Regions from separate parts of the Streptomyces sp. NPDC002176 genome, predicted to be linked through region 3. Evidence: riboswitches for the same ligand, from Rfam matches in the RefSeq annotation. Region 3 holds a riboswitch; each other region holds the start of a gene.
The links. Region 3 has a riboswitch for cobalamin ahead of metE (5-methyltetrahydropteroyltriglutamate--homocysteine S-methyltransferase). Riboswitches for the same ligand answer to the same signal wherever they lie in the genome.
Positions count from the first base shown of each region.

Region 1: another riboswitch for cobalamin. It lies ahead of ACI2LY_RS14075 (cobalamin biosynthesis protein); the one in region 3 lies ahead of metE (5-methyltetrahydropteroyltriglutamate--homocysteine S-methyltransferase).
Region 2: another riboswitch for cobalamin. It lies ahead of ACI2LY_RS10495 (ribonucleoside-diphosphate reductase subunit alpha); the one in region 3 lies ahead of metE (5-methyltetrahydropteroyltriglutamate--homocysteine S-methyltransferase).

Region 1 is NZ_JBJDQW010000003.1:52,454-60,248, reverse strand. It holds gene cobN (cobaltochelatase subunit CobN) at 1-870, opposite strand, end outside; gene ACI2LY_RS14080 (cobyric acid synthase) at 867-2,375, opposite strand; gene ACI2LY_RS14075 (cobalamin biosynthesis protein) at 2,372-3,313, opposite strand; cobalamin riboswitch at 3,411-3,543, opposite strand; gene ACI2LY_RS14070 (hypothetical protein) at 3,674-3,895, opposite strand; gene ACI2LY_RS14065 (anion permease) at 3,923-5,188, opposite strand; gene ACI2LY_RS14060 (lysozyme) at 5,331-6,098, opposite strand; gene ACI2LY_RS14055 (class II aldolase/adducin family protein) at 6,269-6,934, shown strand; gene ACI2LY_RS14050 (alpha/beta hydrolase) at 6,984-7,795, shown strand, end outside.
Region 2 is NZ_JBJDQW010000002.1:502,656-510,450, forward strand. It holds gene mctP (monocarboxylate uptake permease MctP) at 1-1,319, shown strand, start outside; gene ACI2LY_RS10490 (GNAT family N-acetyltransferase) at 1,398-1,904, shown strand; cobalamin riboswitch at 1,945-2,094, shown strand; gene ACI2LY_RS10495 (ribonucleoside-diphosphate reductase subunit alpha) at 2,221-4,605, shown strand; gene ACI2LY_RS10500 (ribonucleotide-diphosphate reductase subunit beta) at 4,605-5,612, shown strand; gene ACI2LY_RS10505 (GlxA family transcriptional regulator) at 5,875-6,837, shown strand; gene ACI2LY_RS10510 (cytochrome P450) at 6,866-7,795, opposite strand, start outside.
Region 3 is NZ_JBJDQW010000001.1:158,889-166,683, forward strand. It holds gene ACI2LY_RS00680 (ATP-binding cassette domain-containing protein) at 1-217, shown strand, start outside; gene ACI2LY_RS00685 (ABC transporter permease) at 214-966, shown strand; gene ACI2LY_RS00690 (TOMM precursor leader peptide-binding protein) at 963-2,894, shown strand; gene ACI2LY_RS00695 (thiazolylpeptide-type bacteriocin) at 3,005-3,178, opposite strand; gene ACI2LY_RS00700 (amidohydrolase) at 3,366-4,694, shown strand; cobalamin riboswitch at 4,765-4,984, shown strand; gene metE (5-methyltetrahydropteroyltriglutamate--homocysteine S-methyltransferase) at 5,142-7,454, shown strand; gene ACI2LY_RS00710 (histidine phosphatase family protein) at 7,525-7,795, shown strand, end outside.

The DNA of each region.
Region 1 (7,795 bases), on a different contig from region 3:
GGAGAAGGGCACGGTGATGAGGCGGCCGTCGAACTCCGGGATGGCGACCTGCATCGCGGCGTCCATGGGGGACAGGGCCGCGTCCGAGGCGTCCCAGGCGGCCCGCGTGGAGGTGAGACAAAGGCCCTGCAGTACGGGCACGTTCAGGTCCGCGAGGGCGCCGATGTCCCACGCCTCCTCGTCGCCGCCCGCCGAGGCTGCCGAGGCGTGCGCACCACCGGCCGCGAGGACGGTGGCGACCAGGGCGTCGGCCCGGCCCAGCAGCTCGTACAGCCCGGCGTCCGCGTCGCGCAGCGAACCGCAGTACACCGGAAGGGCGTTGGCGCCGCGTTCCTCGATGGCCGCGCAGAGGGTGTCCACGAAGGCGGTGTTGCCGCTGAGTTCATGGGCCCGGTAGAAGAGCACGCCCACGGTGGGTCGGCCGGGCCGCTGCTCGTAGGTGCCGTGGAGCCCGAACTCCGGCATCCGGTGCGGCTCTTCGAAGCCCTCGCCGGTCAGCAGGACGGTGTCGGAGAGGAACCGGGACAGCTCCAGCAGGTTCGCCGGGCCGCCCTCGACCAGATAGCGCAGCGCCTCCGCGACGACCCCGGCCGGGGCGGTCGACTCGGCCATCAGCTCGGCGTCCGGCACGCTCTCGCCGCCCAGTAGCACCGTCGGCACCCCGGACGCCTTCAGCGCGGCGAGCCCGTCCTCCCAGGCCCGCTTGCCGCCCAGCAGCCGGACGACCGCGAGGTCCGCGCCGTCCAGGAGGGCGGGCAGGTCGGCGGCCGCGTCGACGCGGGACGGGTTGCCGATCCGGTAGTCGGCGCCGCTGGCGCGGGCGGCCAGCAGATCCGTGTCGGCGGTCGACAGCAACAACACTGTGGTCATGCGGGCGCTCCCGGTGGAATGAAGGGCAGTCCTGCGGGCGCGCCCGACTCGATGAGCCGCCAGAGCGCGTCCGTGTCCGCGTGGTGTTCGATCAGGTCGCCGAGCAGGTCGAGCTGCTCCTCGCGCAGCGCGGCGAAGGACGTGTCGGGGGCCGGGACGAAGCGGCGCCCGGAGGCGGCGGCGACCTCGCGCAGGAAGGCGCGCCGGAAGCCGTCCGACTCCAGCGAGCCGTGCCAGTGGGTGCCCCAGACCTGGCCGGTGCGGCAGCCGTCCAGGAAGGCGTCCCCGCCCAGCACCTCGGCGACCCCGTGATGGATCTCGTACCCCTCGACGGGCTCACCGAGGGCTTCCCCGACGGGCCGGGCGAGGGTCTTCTCGGGGTGGAACCGCACCCGCACCGGGAGCAGTCCGAGCCCCGGCACGCTTCCGGCGCGTGACTCGACGTCGTCCTCGATGTGCTTGCCGAGCAGCTGGAAGCCGCCGCAGATCCCGAGCACCGGACGCCCCTCGGCGGCCCGGCGCACCAACGCGTCCGCGAGGCCCCGCTCGCGCAGCCACTCGAGCGCCCGTACGGTGCCGCGCGTGCCCGGCACCACCACGAGGTCGGCGTCGGCCAGTTCCTCGGGCCGGTCCACGAAGCGGACGACCACGCCGGGTTCGGCGGCGAGGGCGTCCACGTCGGTGAAGTTGGACATCAGCGGGACGGCGCACACGGCGACCCGCAGCACGTCCTCGCCGTGCGGGGGAGCGACGGCCGACTCCCGTACGGTCCCGCGCAGGGAGACCCTGAGTCCGTCCTCCTCGTCGATGCCGAGCCCGTGCCGGAACGGCAGCACCCCGTAGGTGTGCCGTCCGGTGAGGCCGCGCAGCATGTCCAGGCCCGGTTCCAGCAGCGAGACATCGCCGCGGAACTTGTTGACCAGGAACCCGGCGATCAGCGCCTGGTCCTCGGGGGAGAGCAGGGCGACGGTGCCGAAGAAGGAGGCGAACACCCCGCCCCGGTCGATGTCGCCGACGACGAGCACGGGCAGCCCGGCGCCCCGCGCGACGCCCATGTTGACGATGTCGGTGCGCCGAAGGTTGATCTCGGCGGGCGAACCCGCGCCCTCACAGATCACCGCGTCATACGTGCCCCGCAACTCCTCCAAGCACTCCAACACCGTTCCCAGCAAAGCCTGTTGACGCCCGCCGTGATAGCCGCGCGCACTCAGCTCGCCCACCGGCCTGCCCAGCAGCACCACTTGGCTGCTGCGCTCGCCACCGGGCTTGAGCAGTACGGGATTCATCAGCGCGGTCGGCTCGGTGCGGCACGCCTGCGCCTGCATGGCCTGCGCCCGCCCGATCTCCGCGCCCTCCCGGGTCACGAAGGAGTTGAGGGACATGTTCTGCCCCTTGAACGGCGCCACCTTGACGCCCTGCCGGACCAGCCACCGGCAGATCCCGGCCGTCACGACGCTCTTGCCCGCGTCGGACGTCGTCCCCGCGACCAGCAGACCACCGCTCACCTGCCCCGCCCCCTTCCGATGAGGCGCGCGGCGACGGTGACGCCGAGCGCGAGCATGCCGACCCGGCGGGAGAGCCGTACGGCCCGCCCGATGTCGGCGACCTGCACCGGCCGCCCGGTGCCGTTGAGTACCGGCCGGTGCTCGACCCGGCCGCCGTAGGAGAGGGTGCCGCCCAGCCGGACGCCGAGCGCGCCCGCGAACGAGGCTTCCACCGGGCCCGCGTTGGGGCTCGGATGCCGATGCGCGTCCGCCCGCCAGGCCCGTACCGCCCCGCGCGGGTCGTCCCCGGCGAGCACGGCCAGTACGGCGGTCAGCCGGGCGCCCGGCCAGCCCGCCACGTCGTCCAGCCGGGCGGAGGCCCAGCCGAAGCGGCGCAGCCGGGGCGACTTGTGCCCGACCATCGCGTCCAGCGTGTTCACGGCCCGGAAGCCGAGCAGCCCCGGCACTCCGGCGAGCGCGCCCCACACCAGGGCGCCCACCACGGCGTCGGAGGTGTTCTCCGCGACCGACTCCACGACGGCGCGCGCGATCGCGTCGGCGTCCAGCGCCTGCGGGTCGCGGCCGCACAGATGCGGCAGCCGGGCCCGCGCGGCCGTCAGGTCGCCGCGCTCCAGGGCGCGGCCGACGGTGGACGCCTCGCGGGCGAGCGACGTACCGCCGACGACGGCCCAGGTGGCGGCGGCCGTCAGCGCGGCGGAGCCGGTGAAGGAGGGGCGTACGGCGCGTGCGGCCACGGCTCCGAGCGCGGTGGCGCCTCCGGCGCACACCAGGGTGTGCAGCGTGCCCCAGCCGCGGTGGTCGTGCCACAGCGCGCGCTCCACGCGCCCGGCGGCCCGCCCGAAGGCGGCGACGGGGTGCATGCGGTGGGGATCGCCCAGGAGGAGATCACCGAGGAGTCCGGCGGCGGCACCGTACGCGTACGAGCGATCGGCGCCCATCGGCTAGCTCGCCGTGGGCGTGCCGGTGTTCCTGGTGCGGGTTCTCGGGCGACGGCCGGGCATCACGGTAGTCCTCACTCAGGGTGTCCACGCCCTGGTTCGACGAGACCGGCGACGAGAGTTCCTGGCTCCCGGGGACTTCTCCCCGGTGACAGTGGCGGGACCGCGCCGGATTCGCACCGGCTTCCTCTGCTGTCGCCGTACATGGCCCGCGAAGTCCACCACGTGCCCGGAAGGGCCGTCAACCTGCCTGTGACCTGCGGGAGAAGAGTGTGTGGAGCCCCACACCGGCACCGGTGGGAACAGCGGAAGGCCCCCGCGCGGCACATGCCGTGCGGGGGCCTCACCGGGACGCGGGTGCTAGGCGACGATCAGGTAGAAGCCGTAGGCCACCGCCGCCGCGCAGGCGGCGAAGCAGGCGTAGGCGCCGGTCACCGCGAGCGGGGCCGAGCCGCCCGTGGCGGCGGCGCGCTCGCGGCGGGCCAAGCCGCTGACGCCCAGGGTGAACAGGCTCACCAGGGCCACCGTGACCACGAGGCTGACGCCGAAGACGGAGCCGAGGGCCGCCCAGTCGATCTTCATGGGGATGTTCCTCCAGTTGCCGGGTGGTCAGACCCGGGCGGACGGCGCGGTGGTGGCGGGGGTGTGCTCGGTCGTGCGGGACTCGGCGGTGGCGGCCGGGATGGTGGCCGTCAGGTCGTCCGCGACGATGCCCACGGGGGGCGGCGTGACCATGGCCATCGCGGTGGTCACCACACCGGCGGGCTCGGTGTACTCCTCGGCGGTGACGTGGGTGTGGTCGATGACCTCGCGGCGGGAGATCTTCCAGATGGCGAAGCTGGAGCCGATCAGGAAGAGCGCGACGAGCCCGGTGCCCCAGTCGCCCAGGCCGGTTACGGCCTCGGCGCCCGCGCCGACCAGTGCGGCGGCGGGCAGGGTCAGCGCCCAGGCGACGAACATCCGGGTGGCGGTGGACCAGCGGACCACACCGCCCTTGCGGCCGAGGCCCGCGCCCATCACCGAGCCGGAGACGACATGGGTGGTGGAGAGGGAGAAACCGAGGTGCGAGGAGGCCAGGATGGCGGTCGCGGCGCTGGTCTGCGCGGCGAAGCCCTGACGGGGCTCCAGGTCGGTCAGACCCTTGCCCATGGTGCGGATGATGCGCCAGCCGCCGATGTAGGTGCCGAGCGCGATGGCCAGACCGGCGGAGAGGATCACCCAGGTGGGAGGGTTGGAGCCGGGGGAGAGGGCGCCGCCCGCGATCAGCGCGAGGGTGATGATGCCCATGGTCTTCTGCGCGTCGTTGGTGCCGTGCGCCAGGGAGACCAGGCCGGCCGAGGCGATCTGGCCCGCGCGGTAGCCCTTGCGGGTGGCCTCGCCGTCGCCCTGGCCGCCGATGCGGTAGGAGAGGCGGGTGGCGAGCATCGTGGCGAGACCCGCCACGATCGGCGCGGCGACCGCGGGGAGCAGCACCTTGGTGACCAGCATGTCGCCGTGGACGGCGCCGAAGCCCGCCGAGGCGACGGTGGCACCGACGAGGCCGCCCATCAGGGCGTGCGAGGAACTCGAGGGCAGGCCCACCAGCCAGGTCAGCAGGTTCCAGAGGATCGCGCCGGTCAGGGCCGCGAAGATGACCTCGGGACGGATGCCGGTCTCGTCGACGAGACCCTTGGAGATCGTGTTGGCGACCTCCACCGAGAGGAAAGCGCCCACCAGGTTGAGCGCGGCGGACATGGCCACCGCGACCTTGGGCTTGAGAGCGCCGGTCGAGATGGTGGTGGCCATCGCGTTGGCGGTGTCGTGGAAACCGTTCGTGAAATCGAACGCGAGTGCGGTTATCACCACTATCGCGAGGATCAGCGAGAAGCTTTCCATTTACCCAGGCAATCGTTCGAGGTCGTTGGCAGCATGAACGTAGGGAACCTGGATGAACGGAAGGTGAACTGGGACGGGCGCCTTGGTGCCGGAAGCGGGACGCCGGATTCCGGGGGCCGTCCGGCCGCTCTCCGGGGGCCGTTCAGCGCCCGCGCGCGAAGGCTCGCAGCCGGGTCGCGGAGCCGCCGAAGAGATCCTGGTCACCCGGCAGTCGTCCCTTGGTGCCGTGCTGCCAGAACGTCCAGTACCGCCAGCCGCCGGGCAGTCTGCCGGGGCCGGACGAACCATGGCTGGCGATCCACAGGGCGTGGTCGTCGGAGAAGGCGCGGCTGTCGCCGGTGCAGGCGGCCCACCAGTGGGCGGTGGTGTAGAGGACCGGACGGCGCCCGGTCTCCCGGCGGACCTCGTCGCTGAAGGACCTGATCCAGCGCACCATCCGCTTCCGGCTCAGCCCGTAGCACTTGTGGTGCTTGTCGTACGGGTTGTACTCGATGTCGAGCGCGGGCGGCAGCGTCACCCCGTCGGCCCGCCAGCCGCCGCCGTGCCGGACGAAGTACGCGGCCTGCGCGGCGCCGGAGGAACGGTTCGGCAGGGCGAAGTGATAGGCGCCCCGGATCAGTCCGGCCCGGCGCGCGCCGTTGTACTGGCCGGTGAAGTAGGGGTTGCGGTAGGTCGTGGACTCGGTCGCCTTCACGTACACGAACCGGGCGCCCTCGGCGCGGGCCGACCACCAGTCGACGCGCTTCTGGTGGGAGGACACGTCGTGCCCCCGCGGCTGGGTCCCGCGCGGGTGGGGCTCGGCGGCGAGCGGGGCGTGGGCGGCGGTCAGGGCCCCGGTGAGGGTGAGGGCCGAGAGGGCCGCGGCGAGGACGCCCGCGCGGCGACGGGTCGAGAAGCGGTCACGGGCCATGCGGTCCCCCGGCGAAACGTGGTCCAGCGGGCAAGAGGGATCAGTGAAAGCCGGAGGACCAGCAGAAGTGTGACTATTCCTGGCGTTTCTGATCGGTTTCGCTCGTTCGGAGGCGCGTGAAGGGGGTGGAAGCGGGCACGCCCTCGGCCCCCGGCTGGCAGGATCGCCGCATGGCGGAACAGCGGCGGCACGCGGACGGCGACGAGGCGCGGACCTGGGCGGAGCTGGTGGCCACCGCCCGGCGCACCGTCACCGACGGACTGGTCGTCGGCACCTCGGGCAACGTCTCCGCCCGGGTGGGCGACACCGTGCTGGTCACCCCCTCGGGCGTGCCCTACGACCGGCTCACCCCCGCCGACATCACCGGCGTCGACCTCTCCGGCCGCCAGGTGCTCGGGTCCCTGGTGCCGACCAGCGAACTCCCCATGCACCTCGCGGTGTACCGCACCACCGAAGCCCGCGCGGTCGTCCACACCCACGCCGTGCACGCCACCGCCGTCTCCACCCTCGTCACCGAGCTGCCCGCGATCCACTACATGACCTGCGCCCTCGGCGGCCCCGTACGGGTCGCCCCCTACGCCGCCTACGGCACCCCCGAACTCGCCGCCCACATGCTGCGCGCCCTCGAGGACCGCTCCGGCTGCCTCCTGCGCAACCACGGCACGCTCACCTACGGGGACACCCTGGACCGCGCCTACGACCGCACCGCCCAGCTGGAGTGGATGTGCCGCGTCTGGCTCACGGCGTCCTCGGTGCCGGGCCTGACCCCGGCCCTGCTGACGGAGGCGGAGCTGACCGAGGCGGGGGAGCGGCTGCGGGGGTACGGGCAGCGCTGAGCGGGGTGCTCCACTGGCCGGTACCGGCCCCGCCCCCGACACTGGACGGGTGCGCAAAGTCCACGTAGTCGCCGCCGCGATCGGTGCCGTGCTGGCCGCGGGCGCCGCGTCCGTGGCCGTCGGCAGACTGGCCAGCGGTGCCGCGCTGAAGCTGCCGCCCGGCCGCCCGCTGCCCACCGAACCCCGGCTCACCGTGCACGGCGTGGAGGGCGGCCGGATCACCCTCACCCGCGGCCTCGCCTCCCGCCGCCCCGGCGTCTACGGCCTCGCGGGCCACGGCTCGCACGCCGTCGTCGGACCGGTGCTGGAAGGGGCCGAGCAGAGCGCCGACACGGTCGTCCGCGCCCTCGAACGCCTCACCCACGGGACCCTCACCCCCGGCGACTCCGCCTGGCTCACCCCCAACGCCTACGTGGGTGACCCCGGCTCCGCCCTCGGCCTCGAGTACGCCGACATCGACATCCCCGGCGAACTCGGCCCGCTCCCCGCCTGGTTCGTGCCGGGACCCCGGGACACCTGGGTGATCGCCGTGCACGGTCTGGGCACCACCCGCGAGCAGACCCTCAACGTCATGGGGATACTCCACGCCCTCGGGCTGCCCGTGCTCGCCCTCGCCTACCGGGGCGACCTCGGCGCACCGCGCTCCCCGGACGGCCTCAGCCACCTCGGCGAGACCGAGTGGCGGGACGTGGACGCCGCGATCCGCTACGCCGTCCGCTACGGCGCCCGCCGGGTCGTCCTCCTCGGCTGGTCCACCGGCGCCACGATGGCCCTGCACGCCGCCGAACGCTCCTCCGTACGGGACCGCGTCGCCGGGCTGATCCTCGACTCGCCCGTCCTCGGCTGGGAGGCCACCCTCCG
Region 2 (7,795 bases), on a different contig from region 3:
CGTTCCTGCCCCGGCTGTGGTCGGTCTCGCACCGGCACGGCTATGTCACCACCTCCGACTTCGTGCGCGGCCGGTTCGGCTCCAAGGGGCTGTCGCTGGCGGTGGCGGTCACCGGCATCCTGGCGACCATGCCGTACATCGCGCTCCAGCTCGTCGGCATCCAGGCGGTGCTGGACGTGATGGGCGTGGGCGGCGGTGAGGACACCAACTGGTTCGTGAAGGACCTGCCGCTGCTGATCGCGTTCGGTGTGCTGGCGGCCTACACCTACTCCTCGGGTCTGCGCGCCCCGGCGATGATCGCGTTCGTGAAGGACACGCTGATCTACATCGTCATCGCGGTGGCGATCATCTACATCCCGATCAAGCTGGGCGGCTTCGACGAGATCTTCGCCAAGGCGGGCGAGAAGTACGCGGCGGCCGGTGCGGGCGGCATCGTCCCGGCCCCGGCGGGCCAGTGGACCTACGCCACGCTGGCGTTGGGCTCGGCGCTCGCGCTGTTCATGTACCCGCACTCGATCACCGCGACCCTCTCCTCCAAGAGCCGCGACGTGATCCGGCGCAACACCACGATCCTGCCGCTGTACTCCCTGATGCTCGGCCTGCTGGCCCTGCTGGGCTTCATGGCGATCGCGGCCGGGGTGAAGGTCACCAACGGCCAGCTGGCGATCCCGCAGCTGTTCGAGAACATGTTCCCGGACTGGTTCGCGGGCGTGGCCTTCGCGGCGATCGGCATCGGCGCGCTGGTCCCGGCGGCGATCATGTCGATCGCGGCCGCGAACCTGTTCACCCGCAACATCTACAAGGACTTCATCAAGCCCGACGCGACGCCCGAGCAGGAGACCAAGGTCTCCAAGCTGGTCTCGCTGCTGGTGAAGGTGGGCGCGCTGGTCTTCGTCCTCACCATGGACAAGACGGTGGCGATCAACTTCCAGCTGCTCGGCGGCATCTGGATTCTCCAGACCTTCCCGGCCCTGGTCGGCGGCCTGTTCACCCGCTGGTTCCACCGCTGGGCGCTGCTGGCGGGCTGGGCGGTCGGCATGCTCTACGGCACCCTCGCCGCCTACGGGGTCGCCTCGCCGACGCAGAAGCACTTCGGCGGCTCGGCCAAGGAGATCCCCGGCATCGGTGAGATCGGCTACATCGGCCTCACGGCGTTCGTGCTGAACGTCGTGGTGACGGTGATCGGCACCTTCGTCCTGAAGGCCGTGAAGGCCCCCGACGGCATCGACGAGACCAGGCCCGAGGACTACACGGCCGACGCGGGCGACCCCGGCGTCGAGGTCGAGCTGCCCCCGGCGACGGCGGGCAGCACCCACTAGGGGAACCCGCCCCACCCCGGCCACGGGCCGCCGTGAAGCGAGAGCGACGGCGGCCCGTCGTCGTACAGACTCCCGGGCATGGACCTTCGCATCAGACCCGCCGAGCCCGCCGAGTACACCGCCCTGGGCGAGATCACCGCCCAGGCGTATCTGCAGGACGGGCTGCTGGACTTCGGTGAGAGCGACGCGTACCTCGGCGAGCTGCGGGACGTGGCCGGGCGGGCGGCCGCCGCGGAGATCCTGGTGGCCGAGCGCGGGGGCGTGCTGCTCGGCGGGGTCACCTTCGTCCCCGCGGGCGGACCCATGGCCGACATCGCCGGTCCGGGCGAGGCCGAGATCCGGATGCTGGCGGTCGCACGCGCCGGCCGGGGCCAGGGAGCCGGGGAGGCGCTCGTACGGGCCTGCGTGGACCGGGCACGGGCCGTCGAGGGCTGCCGGAGCCTCGTCCTGTCCACCCAGCCGACGATGCACGCCGCCCACCGCATCTACGAACACCTCGGTTTCCACCGCACCCCACACCGCGACTGGAACCCCTTGCCGGACCTGCTGGACCTCGCCCTGCTCACCTACGAGTTGACCCTTTGAAGCCACCGGAACACACAACAGACACAACATCTGGGGGTGACGCGACAGCCCGGCACTAGATGTATGCTCGTGCTCGCTGTCGTCGCAGGGGAATCCGGTGCGAATCCGGAACTGTCCCGCAACGGTGTACTTGCGTGCTTCGTGCACGCCAGCGTCAGTCCGAGGACCTGTCGACAGCGGCGCGCCCGGCCGTCCGGCCCGGGTGCTCGAAGACGTCCGGGCCTCGTGGAGTGGGCCGGTGGACGCGACGCCGTGCGCGCTCGTGCCTCCTCATACCCTCCGCCAGGTCCCCGTGCCCAGCGAGGGAGAGCCCCACGTGACCATCGCGCCTGCCGACCCGGCTTCAGCCACCCCGGCGACGAAGGCCCCTGTGGAGAACGACGGTCCCGGGGCCGCGCTGCTGCGGACCCTGACCGAGCTGACCGCCGACCTCCCCGACGCGGACCCCGGCCGGGTCGCGGCCGCCGCGCTGCGCGGCCGGTCGGCGCGTGCCGACGAGGCGGAACTGCGCGAGCTGGCCACCGAGTCCGCCGCCGGTCTGATCTCGGAGGACCCCGCCTACTCCCGGCTGGCCGCCCGGCTGCTCACCCTCTCCATCCGCGCCGAGGCCGCCTCGCAGGGCGTGACGTGCTTCACCGAGTCGGTGACCGTGGGCCACCGCGAGGGCCTGGTCGCCGACCGCACCGCCGACTTCGTGGCGCTGCACGCCGCCCGCCTCGACGCCCTGATCGACACCGGCGCCGACGACCGGTTCGGCTACTTCGGCCTGCGCACCCTGCACAGCCGCTATCTGCTGCGCCACCCCCTCACCCGCAAGGTGATCGAGACGCCCCAGCACTTCATGCTGCGCGTGGCGAGCGGCCTGGCGGAGAACGACAGCGCCCCGGCCGTGGACGAGGTCGCCGCGCTGTACGGCCTGATGAGCCGCCTGGACTACCTGCCGTCCTCCCCCACCCTGTTCAACTCCGGTACGCGGCACCCCCAGATGTCGTCCTGCTACCTGCTGGACTCCCCGCTGGACGAGCTGGACTCGATCTACGACCGCTACCACCAGGTCGCCCGCCTCTCCAAGCACGCCGGTGGCATCGGCCTGTCCTACTCCCGCATCCGCAGCCGGGGTTCGCTGATCCGGGGCACCAACGGGCACTCCAACGGCATCGTGCCGTTCCTGAAGACGCTGGACGCCTCGGTGGCCGCGGTGAACCAGGGCGGGCGGCGCAAGGGCGCGGCCGCGGTGTACCTGGAGACCTGGCACTCCGACATCGAGGAGTTCCTGGAGCTGCGCGACAACACCGGTGAGGACGCGCGCCGTACGCACAACCTGAACCTCGCGCACTGGATTCCGGACGAGTTCATGCGCCGGGTCAACGCCGACGAGCCCTGGTCGCTGTTCTCCCCGGCCGACGTGCCCGAGCTGGTCGACCTGTGGGGCCCGGAGTTCGACGCGGCCTACCGCAAGGCCGAGGAGTCGGGCCTGGCGAAGAAGTCCATGCCCGCCCGCGAGCTGTACGGCCGCATGATGCGCACCCTCGCGCAGACCGGCAACGGCTGGATGACCTTCAAGGACGCCGCCAACCGCACCGCCAACCAGACGGCGCTGCCCGGCAACGTGGTCCACTCCTCCAACCTGTGCACGGAGATCCTCGAGGTCACCGACGACGGGGAGACCGCGGTCTGCAACCTCGGCTCGGTGAACCTGGGAGCCTTCGTGGTGGACGGGGACATCGACTGGGAGCGGCTGGACGAGACCGTCCGCACCGCCGTGACCTTCCTCGACCGGGTCGTGGACATCAACTTCTACCCGACCGAGCAGGCGGGCCGCTCCAACGCCAAGTGGCGCCCGGTGGGCCTCGGCGCGATGGGTCTGCAGGACGTCTTCTTCAAGCTGCGCGTCCCCTTCGACTCCCCCGAGGCGAAGGCGCTGTCCACCCGGATCGCCGAGCGCATCATGCTGGCCTCCTACGAGGCGTCGGCCGACCTCGCCGAGCGCAACGGCCCCCTCCCCGCCTGGGAGCAGACCCGTACCGCCCAGGGCGTGCTGCACCCCGACCACTACGGCGTCGAGCTGACCTGGCCCGAGCGCTGGGCCGCGCTGCGCGCCCGGATCGCCGAGGTCGGCATGCGCAACTCGCTGCTGCTGGCGATCGCGCCGACGGCCACCATCGCGTCCATCGCGGGTGTGTACGAGTGCATCGAGCCGCAGGTGTCCAACCTGTTCAAGCGCGAGACGCTGTCGGGTGAGTTCCTCCAGGTCAACGCTTATCTGGTGCAGGAGCTGAAGGACCTCGGCGTGTGGGACGCCCGGACCCGTGAGGAGCTGCGCGAGGCCAACGGCTCGGTGCAGGGCTTCGCGTGGATTCCGGAGGACGTGCGGAAGCTGTACCGCACGGCGTGGGAGATCCCGCAGCGCGGTCTGATCGACATGGCCGCCGCCCGTACCCCGTTCCTCGACCAGGCGCAGTCGCTGAACCTGTTCCTGGAGACGCCGACCATCGGCAAGCTCTCCTCGATGTACTCCTACGCCTGGAAGTCGGGTCTGAAGACCACGTACTACCTGCGTTCGCGCCCGGCGACCCGGATCGCCCGTGCCGCCGGTGGCCGCGCCCCGGAGGCCAAGACCATCCCCGTCCAGCAGGCGGCCGACCCGGATGCCGTCGCCTGCTCCCTGGAAAACCCCGAGTCCTGCGAGGCCTGCCAGTAATGACCGACAAGAACCTTCTGGACCCCGGCTTCGAGCTGACCCTGCGTCCGATGCGCTACCCGGACTTCTACGAGCGCTACCGGGACGCGATCAAGAACACCTGGACCGTCGAGGAGGTCGACCTCCACTCGGACGTCGCCGACCTGGCGAAGCTCTCCCCCGAGGAGCAGCACCTGATCGGCCGCCTGGTGGCGTTCTTCGCCACGGGTGACTCGATCGTGGCGAACAACCTGGTGCTGACGCTGTACAAGCACATCAACTCCCCCGAGGCGCGGCTCTACCTGAGCCGTCAGCTCTTCGAGGAGGCCGTGCACGTCCAGTTCTATCTGACGCTGCTCGACACCTACCTGCCCAACCCCGAGGACCGCGCGGACGCGTTCGCGGCGGTGGAGAACATCCCCTCCATCCGGGAGAAGGCCGAGTTCTGCTTCAAGTGGATCGACTCGGTCGACAAGCTGGACCGGCTGGAGACCAAGGCGGACCGCCGCAAGTTCCTGCTGAACCTGATCTGCTTCGCCGCGTGCATCGAGGGGCTGTTCTTCTACGGCGCCTTCGCGTACGTCTACTGGTTCCGCAGCCGGGGTCTGCTGCACGGCCTGGCCACCGGCACCAACTGGGTGTTCCGCGACGAGACGATGCACATGTCGTTCGCCTTCGACGTGGTCGACACCGTCCGCAAGGAGGAGCCGGAGCTGTTCGACGACCAGCTGGAGCAGCAGGTCACGGACATGATCCGGGAGGCCGTCGCGGCCGAGCTGCAGTTCGGCCGCGACCTGTGCGGTGAGGGCCTGCCCGGCATGAACACCGAGTCGATGCGGCAGTACCTGGAGTGCGTCGCCGACCAGCGCCTCACGCGTCTCGGCTTCGCCCCGGTGTACGGCTCGGAGAACCCGTTCTCCTTCATGGAGCTGCAGGGTGTTCAGGAGCTGACGAACTTCTTCGAGCGCCGTCCGTCGGCGTACCAGGTCGCGGTGGAGGGCACCGTGGACCTCGACGAAGACTTCTGAGCCTTCTGGATCATCGGAACCTCCCTTCCGCGGTCCTTCTGGGCCTGCCCGAGCTGTCGGTCGACGCGCCGGTCGCGCACGATGCCGATCACCGAGGGCAGGACCAGGAGGACCAGGATGCCGAGGGTGGCGACCATTCCGATGAGTCCTTGGATCTCGTTTCCGTTCATGTCATCAGCCTCGCGCTGAACGCTGCTGTCCAACACTGGCAGGACTGCCGCGAGCCCTCGAATTCCTGCCACTGTCGAGGCACACTGGCAGCATGCTGAAGAACGTGGTCGCGGTCCTGCTGGACGGGGTGCACCCCTTCGAGCTGGGGGTGGTGTGCGAGGTGTTCGGCATCGACCGCAGCGAGGACGGACTCCCGGTCTACGACTTCGCGGTGGCCTCCGCCGAGGGCCCCACCCTGAACACCCACTGCGGCTTCACCGTCTCCACCCCGCACGGTCTGGAGCGGCTGGAGGAGGCCGATCTGATCGCCGTCCCGGCCGGGGAGTCCTACCCCTCCCGCGACTATCCCCCCGCGCTGCTGGACGCCCTGCGCCGGGCCGTGGCCCGCGGCGCGCGGGTGCTCAGCGTGTGCACGGGGGTGTTCGTGCTGGCGGAGGCCGGGCTGCTGGACGGACGCCGGTGCGCGGTGCACTGGCACAACGCCGAGGAGCTGCGCAGGCGCCACCCGCGCGTCACCGTCGAGCCGGACGTGCTCTACATCGACGAGGACCCGGTGATCACCTCCGCCGGTACGGCGGCCGGTATCGACGCCTGTCTGCACCTGGTCCGCAAGGAGCAGGGCCCGGAGGTCGCCAACAAGATCGCCCGCCGGATGGTGGTGCCCCCGCACCGGGACGGCGGCCAGGCCCAGTTCATCGAGCGTCCGCTGCCCAAGGGCCCCTGCGACACCGTGGGCGACGTGCTGGTGTGGATGGCGGAGCACCTGGACGAGGAGGTCACCGTCGAGCAGCTCGCCGCCCGCGCCCACATGTCCCCGCGCACCTTCGCCCGCCGCTTCCAGCAGGAGACCGGCACCACCCCGTATCGCTGGATACTGCGCCAACGGGTGCTGCTGGCACAGCGGTTGCTGGAGGGGACGGACGAGACGGTGGACTCGATCGCCTGGCGGGCCGGGTTCGGCAACGCGGCCGCGCTGCGCCACCAGTTCGTGCGGGCGCTGGGCACCACCCCGAACGCCTACCGGCGCGCGTTCCGGGGCCCCGAGGCCGCCTGAACGCACGCCGGTCCGGGCGCGTGACTCCTCACCACTCGACGGGTTCGACCAGCAGCCGGTGCGGGCGCAGGGTGATGCCCACGCGGGTGCTGGCGTCCGAGTCCTCGACCTGACGGAACCGGTACTTCGCCGATATCGCCGCGACGATCAGGCTCAGCTGGGCCATGGAGAAGTGGTCGCTGGGGCACTTGCGGTTGCCGACGCTGAAGGGGCTCATGGCGTACTTCGGCACCTCCTCGGCCCGCTCCGGCAGCCACCGGTCGGGGTCGAAGTCGAGGTGGCGGGCGTAGGAACGCACATCGCGCTGAATCGCGTAGGGGCTGTAGATGATGTCCGCCCCGGCCGGAATGCGATAGTCACCCAGTGCCGTGTCGGTGAGCGCGCGACGCGTCAATATCCATACGGCGGGCCGCAGTCGGAGGGCCTCGACGACGACATTGTTGGTATGGCTGAGCTTGCGTACGTGCTCGAATCCGACCGGCGCACCACCGGTCACCGATTCAACTTCCGCGCGCACCTTCTCGGCGTGCTCGGGATGGTCCGCGAGGATCTCCAGGAGCCACATGATCGTGGAGGCGATTGTCTCGCTTCCGGGGGTGAGTATGGCGACGACCTGGTCGTGGATCTCCTGTTCGCTGATGGGATCGCCATTGTCGTCCTTCGCCTCCAGCAAAGCCGTCAGCAAATCGTCCGGCTTTTGACCGGATGCCCTCCGCTCGGTGACGATCTCGTCCACCAGCAGATGCAGATCGGCCAGTGCCCGGTTGAATGCGCGGTTGGACGGGAACGGCAGCCGGTACAGCGGACCGAGCGGCAGCACCATGCGCCGGTACATGCCCCGGAAGACGGCGCCGAGGTCCTGGCTCAGCCGTTCCGCGCGCTCGTCCATGTACTGGCCGCGCAGCAGGCAGCGGGCCGCGACGCGCACGGCGACCCGGAAGGACTCGGAGGTGGCGTC
Region 3 (7,795 bases):
CGCCGACAAGCTCTCCCCCGGGGCCGCGCTGGCGCTGGCGGGCGTGGACCGGGCGACCGTGCAGGGCGCCGACCTGGTCATCGAGACGACGGTGCCCAACCGGGTGCTGCCCGCGCTCGGCGACCTGGTGGACATCGACTCGGTCTCCGTGCGCACCCCCACCCTCGAAGACGCCTACCTCTCGCTGACCGGCACCGGATCGGAGCACCACCGTTGAGCGCCTACGCCGCACTGACCAGGGCCACCTATGTCGCGAGCGTGCGCGACAAGACGACCCTCTTCTTCACCTTCGCCTTCCCGCTCGCCTTCCTGGTGCTGTTCGGCCTGATCTTCCAGGGCGACAAGGTCAACGGCGGGCTGGCCTCCATCAACTACATCGCGCCGGGCGTGCTGTCCTGGGGTGTGGGCAACGCGGCCGTGTTCTCGGTGGGGTTCGCCCTGATGCAGTGGCGCCGGGACGATCTGCTCCGGCTGATCTGGCGCACCCCGACCCCGCTGCGCACCCTGATCGCCTCGCGGTGGACGGTGGCGATGGGGGTGGCGCTGGCGCAGACCGCGCTGTTCACCGCCGTCGCGCTGCTGCCGTTCTTCGGGCTCAAGCTGATGGGCCCCTGGTGGGCGGCGCTGCCGCTGCTGGTGCTGGGGGTGACCGCGTTCCTCGCCATGGGGCTGGTCGTCGGCAGCCTCGCCGACACCCCGGAGGCGGTCGCGGCCATCGCCAACCTGGTGATGGTGCCGATGGCGTTCCTGTCCGGCTCGTTCTTCCCGGACGACCTGATGCCGGGCTGGCTCCGCACGGCCGCCAAGGTGCTGCCGCTGCACTATCTGAACGACGGTCTCACCGACGCCATGGGCGGCCGCGGCGACCTGGGCGACATCGCGCTGGACTGCGCGGGCCTCGCCGTGTTCGCCCTGTTCTTCGGGGTGATCGCCACCCGGATCTTCCGCTGGAGCAACCGGACATGACGACGACGATGACCGCTCTGGAGGCCGCGCGGGCGGACCTCCAGGCCCGGCTGGCGGTGCGCGCGACCGCCGCCGGGCTGCCCGCGCCCGCCGTGTCCCGGATCGGCGACACCAACGTGCTCGGCGCGGCCGGGCTCCCCGTCGGCCCGGCCAGCGTGCATCTGACCGCGCAGGCTGTGCTGCTCGGCCCCTGGGGCGGCACCCCGGCGGCCGGTCCGGCCTGCGGGATCTGTCTGGCGATGCGGCGGCAGCGGCTGCGCACCCGTACCGAGCGGGAGGCGCTGGAGACCGGTACGGAGACCACGGCGGCCGGGGTCTGGCCGGTGCTGCCGGACCACACGGTGGACGCGGTGTGGTCGCTGCACCGGCTGATCGCCTCCGGCGCCGCCCGGCACTCCGCCGAGGGCCCGGACGCCGAGCTGCCCCAGGTCACCGAGGTCGACCTGGAGACGCTGCGGGTACGGACGTTCCCGCTGCTGCCGGAGCCGATGTGCCCGCACTGCCGTCCGTTCACCGAGGAGGCGGAGCTGCGCGCGGCGGAGGAGGCGACACTGCCCTCGCCGGGCCCGCTGCCCAAGCCGCGCCCGGACTCCTACCGGCTGCGCCGGGCGTCGGACCATCCGCTGCCGGTGAAGGCCCTGGCCAACCCGGTGTGCGGGGTGCTCGGCGGCGGCACCTGGATCGACGTCACCTCCCCCACCACCGCGCCGGTCGCGGGCAGCGTCTTCATGCGGGGGTACGCCGGTCTCACCGACGTCACCTGGAGCGGCCAGGCCAACTCCTTCGCGGACAGCCGCGACCTGGCCTTCCTGGAGGGCCTGGAACGGTACGCGGGCACCCATCGCCGACACCGCGCGCCGGTGCTGACCGCCTCGCTGGAGGAGCTGGGCGACCGCGCCCTCGATCCGCGTACGTGCGGGCTGTACGAGCCGCGCACCTACGCCGAGGACCCGATGGTCGAGCCCTTCGACCCGGCCCGGCCGATCCCCTGGGTCACCGGCTGGTCGCTGCGGGACGGCCGCCCGGTGCTGGTCCCGGCCCGGCTGGTCTACTACAGCGCGGGCACCGCCGCCGACAACTTCGTCTTCGAGTGCTCCAACGGCTGTGCCACCGGCAGCAGTTGGGAGGAGGCGGTGTTCTTCGGCCTGCTCGAACTCATCGAGCGGGACGCCTTCCTGCTCGGCTGGTACGGCGATCTGCCGCTGCCCGAGATCGACCTGGACTCGGTGCGCTCACCGAGCGTACGCGCGATGGTGGCACGGGCCGCGCTCCAGGGCTACGACGTGCACGTCTTCGACAACCGGGTGGACCTCCCGGTGCCCGTCGTCACCGGGCTCGCGGTGCGCCGCGACGACGCGCCGGGCTCGCTGGCGTTCGCGGCGGGCGCCTCCTTCGACCCGGAGACGGCCGTGGAGTCGGCGGTCTCCGAGATCCTCACCTACATCCCGCACCTGCCCGGCCAGGTTGCCGAACGCCCCGCCGAACTCACGGCCATGGCCGAGGACTTCGACCTGGTGAAGCGGCTCCCGGACCACGCGGCGCTGTTCGGGCTGCCCGCGATGCGCGTCCACGCCACCGGCTATCTGAAGCCGCCCCGCACGGCTCCGCTCGACGAGCTGTTCGCCGGGTGGGAGGAGCGGCGGCCGCGCACCGGCGACCTCCGCGACGACCTGCTCCTCGTGCGGAACCTGCTGGGCGAGGCGGGCTGCGAGGTGATCGCCGTCGACCAGACCACGCCCGAGCAGCGCCGGATGGGGCTGCGTACGGTGGCCACGCTGGCTCCGGGGCTGCTGCCGATCGACTTCGGCTGGCTCAGGCAGCGGGCGCTCGCCATGCCGAGGCTGCGTACCGCGCCGTACCGGGCGGGCATGGTCGCGGCGCCGCTCACGGAGGAGGAGTTGCGGCGGGTGCCGCATCCGTTCCCGTGAGCGGGGCAGGCGTTCTGCTCGTCGGCGCGCGGGCCGTCAAGGGCCCCGCGCACACCGGCGGTCCCCGGCGCGCCGAGGCGGACCGGGGACCGTGGGTGCGAACGCCTGGATCAGGCGGTGCAGGAGGTGGTGCTGGTGGTGCTGGAGCAGGTGCTGGTGGAGGAACAGCTCGTCGACGAACCGAGCATGACCTCGCTGGCGTCCGAGTAGTCGGTGATCTCGAAGGTCTCCGACTCCAGGTCCAGGATCTCCTGGGCGAGGGAGGCGAGGTTGTTGTCAGCCATGATGGCTCCTTCCGGGTCAGGTGGCCTGCTGCCGGCCGGGACGGCCCCGTCCGGTGGTGCGCTGAACCTGCCGGAGGAGCGATCCCCCCGGACACCTCCCTTTCTACGCGCGTCCGACACCAACTCCCTTACCGATGGCTGTCACTTCGCTGACACCCCCGTACGACAACCCTCTGGAGTCCCCGCCGTGAGCAGCGACCAGTCCCGTCCGTCCGTGACCGTGGGCGGTGGTGTGCCGCCCGGTCTGGACGCCCTGCTGGCGTCCACCGCCGAGCTGTATCTCGACCTGCACCGGCACCCCGAGCTGTCCGGCGCGGAGGAGCGCACCGCCGCCGTGTTCGCGGACCGGCTGACGGCAGACGGCTTCCGTGTGCTGCGCGGGGTCGGCGGGCACGGGGTCGCCGCCGAACTCGTCAACGGCGACGGCCCGGCCGTGCTGCTGCGCGCCGAGCTGGACGCGCTCCCGGTGGCCGAGGAGACCGGTGTGCCGTACGCCAGCACCGCGACCGCGCCGGGTCCGGACGGGCGGCCGGTGCCGGTGATGCACGCCTGCGGCCATGACGCCCATCTGGCCTGCGCGGCCGCCGCGGCCCGCTGGCTCGCCGGGCACCGGGACCGCTGGCGCGGCACCCTGCTGGTGGTCGGGCAGCCCGCCGAGGAGACGCTGAGCGGTGCCCGGGCGATGCTGGAGGACGGCCTGTACGACCGGATCACCGCGCCGGACGTGGTCCTCGCCCAGCACACGGCCGCGTTCCCGGCCGGGATGGTGGCGCACGCGGACGGGCCGCTGATGGCGGGCAGTGTGACGCTGGAGGTGGTGTTCGAGGGGGACGGCGGGCACGCGGCCACCCCGCATCTGACGGCCGATCCGCTGCTCGCGGCGGCCGGTGCGGTGACCCGGCTCCCCGCTGTCGCCGCCCGCGAGACGGACCCGGCCGAGCGGCTGGTGGTGACCGCGTCCTCGCTCCGGGCCGGGGACACCGGGCGCTCCGGGAACGTGATAGCCACCCGCGCCGAGCTGCGGGTCACCGTCCGCGCCCTCTCGGAGGCGGCGCTCGTGCGGGGTACGGCGGCGGTGGAGCGGGTGGTGCGCGCGGAGGCCGCGTCGGCCGGGCTGCCGCCCCGGGTCACCGTGCGCGAGCTGACCCGCTCCGGCGTCACCCGCCCCGATCCGGGTGTCACGGCCGCCGTCCGCGCCGCCCACCAGGGGGCGTTCGGCGCGTCCCGTGTCACCGGCTGGCCCGCCTCCGCGGCGACCGAGGACTTCCCGCTGCTCACCGGCGCGGGCGGCCATCTGCACGGCCGCCCCGGCATCCGGGGCGCCTACTGGATGCTCGGCTCGGTCGGCCCCACCCAGTGGGCGGCGGCCCCCGGCACCGGTCCGGCGGAGAAGTTCCGGAGCCTGCCGAACAACCACTCCCCCCGCTACCTGCCCAGCGTCCGCCTCACCCTGGACACCGGCACGGCCGCGCTGGTCACGGCGGCGCTGGCCCAACTGGGCCCGGCGGCCGGGTGACCGCGGTGCGCGTGGCCCGGATCACCATCCGAATGCCGGACGGTACCGGCGGCGGCCGGTCATGGCCCGTAGGCTGACCTGTGCAGCTGGTTCGCCCCGTCCGCCAGACGGGGTGTCGTAAGAGGGAACCCGGTGGGAATCCGGGACTGCCCCGCAGCGGTGAGCGGGAACGACCGCCGTCATACGCACTGGGTCCGACGCACGGACCTGGGAAGCGACGGCCAGTAGGTGTCCTCCTGGTGAGGACGCGCCCGTGAGTCCGAAGACCTGCCATCTGCCCGTGCGCGACCCGCTCGCGTGCGGAGTTCCGGTGACCTCGAGGGCGGGTCGGCGTACGCAACAGGACGGACCACCGCGTCGCGCGGGCCGGGCCGCCTGGCCGTCACCCCTTCACGTACTCGTTCCGTCGCCGGGACCTCAGGGATTCATCTCGTGAAGGAGATCTCCGTGACACCGAAGTCCGCAGCCGCGGCAGCACGGTCGACCGTGTACGGCTACCCGCGTCAGGGCCAGGGCCGGGAGCTGCAGAAGGCGATCGAGGGCTATTGGAAGGGCCACGTCACCGCCGACGCCCTCCGGGCCACCGCGGCCGACCTCCGCCGCGTCAACTGGCAGGCGCTCGCCGAAGCAGGCATCGACGAGGTCCCGACCGGCGACTTCTCGGCCTACGACCACGTGCTGGACACCACCGTGATGGTCGGCGCGATCCCCCAGCGGCACCGGGCCGCCGTCGAGGCCGACGCGCTGGACGGCTACTTCGCCATGGCGCGCGGTACGCAGGACATCGCGCCGCTGGAGATGACCAAGTGGTTCGACACGAACTACCACTATCTGGTGCCCGAGTTGGGCCCGGACACGGTGTTCTCCGCCGACTCCGCCAAGCAGGTCGCGGAGCTGAAGGAGGCCCTCGCACTGGGCCTCGCCGCCCGGCCGGTGCTGGTCGGCCCGGTCACCTACCTGCTGCTGGCCAAGCCCGCGCCCGGTGTCCCCGCCGACTTCGACCCGCTGACCCTGCTGGACCGGCTGCTCCCGGTGTACGCCGAGGTGCTGGCGGATCTGCGCGCGGCCGGGGCCGAGTGGGTGCAGCTGGACGAGCCCGCGCTGGTGCAGGACCGCACCCCGGCCGAGCTGAACGCGGCCGAGCGCGCCTACCGTGACCTGGGCGCGCTCACCGACCGGCCGAAGCTGCTGGTCGCCTCCTACTTCGACCGTCTTGGCGAGGCGCTGCCGGTGCTGGCGAAGGCGCCGGTGGAGGGGCTGGCGCTGGACTTCACCGAGGCCGCGGCCGCCAACCTGGACGCGCTCGCCGCCGTCGGCGGGCTGCCCGGCAAGCGGCTGGTCGCCGGGGTCGTGAACGGCCGCAACATCTGGGCGAACGACCTGTCGAAGTCCCTCGCCACCCTGGGCACCCTGCTCGGGCTGGCCGACCGGGTCGACGTCGCCGCGTCCTGCTCCCTGCTGCACGTACCGCTGGACACCACTCCCGAGCGGGACATCGAGCCGCAGATCCTGCGCTGGCTGGCGTTCGCCCGGCAGAAGACCGCCGAGATCGTCACCCTGGCCAGGGGCCTGGCGCGCGGCACGGACGCGATCGCCGCCGAACTCGCCGCGAACCGGGCCGACCTGGCCTCCCGCACCGGCTCCCCCATCACCCGCGACCCGGCCGTCCGGGCCCGCGCGAAGGCCGTCACGGACGCCGACGCCTGCCGCGCCCAGCCGTACCCCGAGCGGGCGGCCGCCCAGCGGGCCCACCTCGGCCTGCCGCTGCTGCCGACCACCACGATCGGCTCGTTCCCGCAGACCGGCGAACTGCGCACCGCCCGCGCGGACCTGCGGACGGGCCGGATCGACACAACCGGGTACGAGGAGCGCGTCAAGGCGGAGATCCAGGAGGTGATCTCCTTCCAGGAGAAGACCGGCCTGGACGTGCTGGTGCACGGCGAGCCCGAACGCAACGACATGGTGCAGTACTTCGCCGAGCAGCTCACCGGCTACCTCGCCACCCAGCACGGCTGGGTCCAGTCCTACGGCACCCGTTACGTCCGCCCGCCGATCCTGATCGGCGACATCTCCCGCCCCGAGCCGATGACGGTCCGCTGGACGACGTACGCCCAGTCGCTCTCCGACCGCCCGGTCAAGGGCATGCTGACCGGGCCGGTGACCATGCTCGCCTGGTCCTTCGTCCGCGACGACCAGCCGCTCGGCGACACCGCCCGGCAGGTCGCGCTCGCCTTGCGCGACGAGGTGAACGACCTGGAGCGGGCGGGCACTTCGGTGATCCAGGTGGACGAGCCCGCTCTGCGCGAGACGCTTCCGCTGCGCGCCGCCGACCGGGCCGCCTATCTGGCCTGGGCGACGGAGGCGTTCCGGCTGACCACAGCGGGCGTCCGGCCGGACACCCAGGTCCACACCCACATGTGCTACGCCGAGTTCGGTGACATCGTGCGGGCCATCGACGACCTGGACGCCGACGTCATCAGCCTGGAGGCAGCCCGCTCGCACATGCAGGTGGCCCGCGAACTGGCCGCGCACGGCTACCCCCGCGAGGCGGGTCCGGGGGTGTACGACATCCACTCCCCGCGCGTGCCGAGCGCCGAGGAGGCGGCCGAGCTGCTGCGTACGGGGCTGAAGGCGATCCCCGCCGAGCGGCTGTGGGTGAACCCGGACTGCGGGCTGAAGACCCGCGCCTGGCCGGAGACGCGGGCGTCGCTGGAGAACCTGGTGACGGCGGCCCGTACCGTGCGGGGTGAACTGCGTTAGTCCGACCGTCCGTTCGTCCCGGCCCCGTTGCGGGGCCGGGACGCGTTCTCATCATCAGGAGGTTGTCCGGGTGACCAGTCGGCTGGTGCTCGTCCCGCCCGCGATCGGGGTCGCGCTGCGGGAGGCCCGGTTCTACGACGGGTCCTCGTCCATCGACGAGGCGGGCGCCGCTCGGGCGCGGGCGGCGGCGGGAGCGGTGCCGGAGGCGGCGCGGGTCGTGCTGTCGCCCGGTGCGCGGTGCCGGGAGACGGCCGAGGCGCTGGGGCTGCGGGGTGTGGTGGCGGCGGAACTCGCGCCGCTGGACGCCGGGCGGTGGCGGGGGCGTGCGCTGGCGGAGGTCG